One region of the [Leptolyngbya] sp. PCC 7376 genome, then DNA from elsewhere that is predicted to be linked to it. Evidence: predicted binding sites of a transcription regulator. Region 1 holds the regulator's gene; the other holds the start of a gene.

What was found. The regulator NtcA, encoded in region 1, controls nitrogen genes in cyanobacteria. The targets are predictions, from matches to a motif close to TTTGTANCNNNNGNTACAAA.
Region 2: rpe (ribulose-phosphate 3-epimerase) is a predicted target of NtcA. The motif match lies at 1,857-1,876, and genes of this name have one in related genera.

Annotation. Positions count from the first base shown of each region.
Region 1 is NC_019683.1:744,874-748,054, forward strand. Features, by position in the region: gene fabI (enoyl-ACP reductase FabI) at 1-736, opposite strand, end outside; gene ntcA (global nitrogen regulator NtcA) at 1,009-1,737, shown strand; gene LEPTO7376_RS03390 (DUF3084 domain-containing protein) at 1,797-3,181, shown strand, end outside.
Region 2 is NC_019683.1:3,085,074-3,088,254, reverse strand. Features, by position in the region: gene LEPTO7376_RS13840 (aspartate aminotransferase family protein) at 1-472, opposite strand, end outside; gene LEPTO7376_RS13835 (TrkA family potassium uptake protein) at 665-1,744, shown strand; gene rpe (ribulose-phosphate 3-epimerase) at 1,907-2,596, shown strand; gene LEPTO7376_RS13825 (ABC transporter permease) at 2,721-3,181, opposite strand, start outside.

The DNA of each region.
Region 1 (3,181 bases):
TCTGACCAGTGATGCCACTAGACAAATCACTACAGAGGAATGCCGCCGTATTACCAACTTCAGTCTGAGTTACCGTACGACGTAAAGGCGCAGTTGCTTCCACGTGGTGAATCATGTCGAGAATGCCACCAACAGCAGAAGAAGCTAAAGTACGAATTGGGCCAGCAGAAATACCATTGACGCGAATATTGCTAGGGCCAAGATCCGCCGCGAGATAACGAACACTCATCTCAAGCGCAGACTTCGCTACACCCATAACGTTGTAATTCGGAATAACCTTTACACCACCAAGGTAGGTCATGGTGACAATTGCTCCACCATCCGTCATTACGTCTTTTGCACCACGTGCCAAACGAGTGAGTGAGTAAGAACTGATACCGAGAGCCGTTTGGAAACCATCACGGGAAGTATCGCTAAACTGACCAGTTAAATCTTCACGGTGTGCAAATGCCAAACAGTGAATGAGGATATCAAGCTTGCCCCAGTCCTTTTTAACCGCTTCAAAAACTTGATCAACCTGTTCATCATCTTGCACATTACAAGGAAGGAACAAAGAAGGATTGAGAGGCTCGACCAACTTGCCGACTTTCTTCTCAAAACGACCTTTATCATCGGGTAGGTAAGTGACACCGATGTTTGCGCCCGCAGCATGGAGCTGTTGAGCGATACCCCACGCAATGGATTTATTGTTTGCAATCCCTGTGACAAGGGCATTTTTTCCGGTTAAATCAAGCATAAAGGTTCCCAAGTTTCCTAAAAATTCGGTCAAGCTAGAGCGCGTCCCATAACGCCAAAAGACCCTCTAGCCATTCGCTACTTTACGGTAAAACAGTGCAAATTCTTCAAGGACATAAGAGAGCTTGCGCTGAAAACCATAATTATTTTGAAGCAAAAATTACAAATTACCATACCAAAGTAAGATTTAGTTAAGAGAATTCATTGTCATATTAGTCCCCATAAGCGAGTGTAAGTTCCAACATCGGGGATACCCCTCAACAATGTGAGTCTATGATTTATAACTCTGACGCTGCCCAAAGCGATTTCTATCCGAATCAAGTGCCTGAATTACCCGTGAATCAAATTACCGATCTAGCTGCTGCGTTTCGACAATTTCACAGCGGCCCTTTCCCTCCTGTAGTTGAGAACTATGATCGGGGTAAAACAATTTTCTTTCCGGGCGATCCAGCTGAACGGGTTTATTTTTTGCTGAAGGGAGCTGTCCGCCTCTCACGGGTGTATGAGGCCGGTGAAGAGATTACGGTGGCACTCCTCCGGGAAAATAGTGTTTTCGGTGTGCTATCCCTCTTAACGGGTCAAAAGTCTGATCGCTTTTATCATGCAGTGGCATTCACGCCTGTGGAGCTTTTGTCCGCACCGATTGAGCAGGTTCAGAAAGCTTTGCAAGAGCGTCCTGAGTTGTCGATGTTAATGTTGCGCGGATTGTCTTCGCGGATTCTGCAAACGGAGATGATGATCGAAACACTGGCGCACCGAGACATGGGGTCGCGTTTAGTGAGCTTCTTGTTAATTCTTTGTCGCGATTTTGGTGTGCCAACGGAAGATGGCATTCGGGTTGATCTGAAACTCTCTCATCAGGCGATCGCCGAAGCAATTGGTTCGACGCGGGTAACAGTCACGCGATTATTGGGTGAGCTACGCGAGAAAAATATGATCTCGATTTACAAGAAAAAAATTACGGTTCATGACCCCGTAAATCTCAGCCAACAGTTCGCTTAACGCTACAGTAATAACGTTACGGTTTTATTTGTGGTGTGGGACAGTTTTACGATCATTAAATGACTAGTGCGTTTGTACTGATATTTTCGGTCTTGATACTAGGCGGTATCCTTGCGGCTTTGGGCGATCGCCTTGGTAGCAAAGTGGGTAAGGCCCGCTTAAGCCTGTTCAATTTGCGTCCGAAACAAACTGCTGTCGTCGTAACTGTGATGACGGGAACAGTGATTGCGGCCAGCACTTTGGGTTTGCTCTTTGGTCTGAGTAAATCGCTACGGCAGGGCGTATTTCAGCTGGATGGAATTTTAGCGAAACGCCGTAAGGAACTACAAGAAGTTAACGACGCAAAAACAAAGGTTGAAGAGGAACTCGAATTAGCCCGCCAGGATCAGCTTACAGCCCAAAATAAACTTGAAGGAATCGAAACAAAATTTGAAAATGCTCAATCACAGCTCACGGCATTTCGAGATCAAGCCTCGGTCCTAGAGAAAGAAATTACAGATTTGGCATCAGAGCAACGGGATTTAAAGACGCAGCGAGATCAACTGGCGATCCAGAGTGAAAAGCTAGCAACTCAAAGTGAACGGTTGCAAACCAAAGTAAGCGAGCAAAACGACATTATTGAGCAGCGCTCTGGACAGATTGAATCCCTAGAAACTCAGCGCCAAGATTTACAGACTGAAATTGATAATCGTGATCAGACTATCGCCAACTTAGACCAGGCGATCGCCGACAAAGACCAAGTGTTGCAAGATGTCGAATCCCAAATTTTTAGATTACAAGAACAGATTGATATTTTAGAAGCGAGTTATATCAACTTTCGGAGCGGTAATGTTGCCCTCACCACAGGGCAGGTACTGGCTTTCGGCGTTGTCCGTATTATCGATATTAATGCCGTGAACCAAGCTGTGGATGAACTGTTGCGAGAAGCGAATCGTAATGCAATTGTGGCAACCCGTGGGCGTAATCCAGACTTTGATGAACGAGTGGTACAGATTACGAATGCTCAAGTCCAAAATTTGGTGAGCGATATTAATGATGGCCGTGATTATGTTGTGCGATTACTCTCTGCTGGTAACTATTTGCAGGGAGAGAGCCAAGTGCAAGTTTTTGCTGATGCTGTCTTAAGACAACGAGTGTTTATCGCAGGGGATGTGATCGCGACATTGTCTCTCGAAAATTTGAGTGTGCAAAATCCCACTGCTGCTCGCCAGCCCATAGATTTTTTACTGGGGGCAGCTCAATTTCAAGCACGTCAAGCTGGAATTTTAGGGGATATCCAAGTGCGGGATGGCGACCTGAGCCACATCATTAAGTTTGCCGATGCTATTAATCAGTCTCTCGAACCCGTTACTGAGATCCAGGCGATCGCCATGCAAAATGCGGACAATGCTGGCCCCCTAATGCTTGAACTCGTGGCCTTGAGCGATGGTAAAGTCGTATTTAG
Region 2 (3,181 bases), 2.3 Mb from region 1:
TGATTGTCGCCAATGTCCGGCCATGAAAACTGGCTTTTGCGGAGAGAATAACTGGTTGCTCAAGAAAATCAGAAACCGTATGAGCATATTTGCGAACAAGTTTGATCGCCGCTTCATTCGCCTCAGCGCCAGAATTACAGAAAAACACTTTATCCGCGCAGGAATGTTCAACTAGCCATTTTGCAAGCTGACCTTGTTCGGGGATGTAGTATAAGTTCGAAACGTGATGATATTTTTTAATCTGCTCACTAGTTGCATTAATCAATGCAGGGTGAGCATGACCCAACGTGCAAGTCGCGATCCCAGCCACAAAGTCGAGGTAGCTCTTTCCCTCGGTATCCCACAAACGGCATCCTTCTCCACGGGCGATCGCCACAGGGAAACGTCCATAAGTACCCATGACATACTGGTCAAACTCTGTTTGATCAAACGTTTGGGTCGGGGCCTGGTCAAGGATCGTTTGTGGACTCACGAGCTACTCCTCTTAATTTTTTATTGACAACAAGGAATCCGAATCAAGGCCTCAAGTTACCGCACAGCAGACCCATCGAATTAACTCCTGCAGGGTGCGATAGCCTCAAGGCAAAATGTATTTTATTGAGTTTAATCGAAATCATGGACTAACGAGTGCCCAAGGTCATGATTACTTGAGGTAAGGAACACAGTGTATAGCGTCGAACAACAATATCTACGGCTTAAAAAACAATTACTGCTTGGCGTATTTTCGCTCCTAGGTCTCTGCCTCTGTGGCGTAACTTGGTACAAATTGGTTGAACAGTGGTCTCTGTCTGATGCTATTTATATGACCTTCATCTCCATTTCCACCGTTGGTTTTGGAGAAGTGCGTCCCCTTGATAGCGATCGCCTGCGGTTTTTTACCATCACCCTGATTGTCTTGGGGGTGATTAACATTGGACATATCGTCAACCGCTTTACCGAAGCGATTATTGGTGGCTACGTACAGGAGTGGCGGAAATTGCAAGAACAACAAAAACGCATTAATAGTCTCAAAAATCACTATATTGTTTGTGGTCTCGGCAGAACAGGTCTGCAAGTGGCACAGGAATTTACCGAAGAAAATATTCCGTTTGTAGTGATCGATTCCAAGCCAGAGCAGATTGTGGCTGCCCGCAAAATGGGTTACATCTGTATTGAAGGGGATGCGACCCTTGATGAATCCCTCTACGCCGCCAAAATAGATGATGCCGCTTGCCTTGTCGCTGCATTACGGTCTGATGCCGAAAATCTTTATACTGTTCTTTCAGCAAAAGCACTCAAAAAAGAGATTCGTGCCGTTGCCCGCGCGAGCACAGAGGAAGGCTTACTAAAATTGCGACGCGCTGGTGCTGATTCGGTCGTGTCGCCATACATTACAGGAGGGCGTAGATTGGCGGCATCTGCTCTCCGTCCCCAAGTAATGGATTTTGTTGATGGATTATTTACGGGCAGTGAGAAATCTTATTACCTTGAAGAAGTGCGGCTGGATAGAGAATGTGGTGAATATATCGGAAAAACGCTCAGTCAAGCTCGTCTAAGGGTACAGTCTGGCGCTTTAGTCCTTGCGATTCGTCGCAGTGACAAAGGGGTATTTAAAGGGAAATTAATTCCTGGGCCCACAGGCGACACTATTTTAATGGTTGATGATTCGCTGATCTGTATGGGCACACCCGATCAACTCCGTGATCTGAATAAAATCTTGTTGCCAAGGGGTTCTGAAAACCAGCTCCGTCCCCCTGAACGCTAATCTAAATCTTTCTTTCTCTGGGGCGATCGCCTGTCATCCTTGCAAAAAATCAGTATTTCCTAAAAAAGATCATCAAAAAAGTCAAGGTTACCTAAAAGAATTGATACAAACTTTTGTTAATATTGTTACCACTTAAGAATTCTTGAGAGGAACCGACCTACCATGACCGATAAAAAAATTGCGATTTCCCCGTCCATTTTATCTGCTGACTTCAGCCGCCTCGGTGAAGAAATCAAAGCCGTTGACGAAGCTGGCGCAGATTGGATCCACGTCGATGTTATGGATGGTCGTTTCGTTCCTAATATCACCATTGGCCCATTAATCGTTGAAGCGATTCGTCCTTACACAAAGAAGCCTCTTGATGTACATCTCATGATCGTTGAGCCTGAGAAGTATGTCGCAAACTTCGCAAAAGCTGGCGCAGACATCATTTCTGTCCATGCAGAGCACACTGCTTCTCCCCACCTTCACCGCACTCTCTGCCAAATTCGTGAACTCGGCAAGAAGTCTGGTGTTGTTCTCAACCCTTCTACTCCTCTCGATATCATTGAGCATGTTCTCGATGTTTGTGACCTTATCCTCATCATGAGTGTTAACCCTGGGTTTGGTGGTCAGAGCTTTATTCCTTCTATGGTTTCTAAGATCGAAAAGCTCCGTGCAATGTGTGATGAGCGTGGCCTCGATCCTTGGATTGAAGTTGATGGCGGCATTAAGCCTAATAATGCTTGGCAAGTTATTGATGCTGGTGCAAACGCAATCGTTGCTGGCTCTGCGGTATTTAAAGCTGATGATTATGCTGATGCAATTGAAGGTATTCGTAACAGTAAGAAGCCTGAAGCAGTTGCAGCATAAGCTTTTGAGCTATTAATAAGGATTAAATCTTTTTTGTATCCTTAAAATAAAAAAAAGGAGGCAGTTTATGCTTCCCTTTTTTCTATTTAATTTAATTGATTCACTAATCTCAGTGGTTGAAGCATTAGCCTAGACGACGTTTGAGCAAAGGCTGAATTAGAGTGAGGGCGATCGCACTGAATGCGGTTAACAAACCTAATACAGTGACAAAATTCAACTCTGCCCAAGGCGAATTAAAAACAATACTTTGCAGCGACCAATCAGCATTCATATATAAGTAACGAATTGGTTCAATCGCGTAGGTTAGAGGATTTAGGCTTGCGACAATCTGGAGCCAGTTCGCCATGAAATCAAGAGGAGCAAGGGCGGTACTCGCAAAAAGGAGAGGCAAATTTGTCACAAATATGACAGCGATTAATTCGATATGACCTGGTAACGCAAAAGCAAGACCAAGGCTGAGAGCAGTAACACTGAGCACAATTAAAAACACAACTGCGGCGATCGCCCCTAGACCAGCGAGAGACGGTAAACCTGCACCGAGCAATGCACTTGCTCCAACAATTACGGCTGTTTGAATCAAAGTCA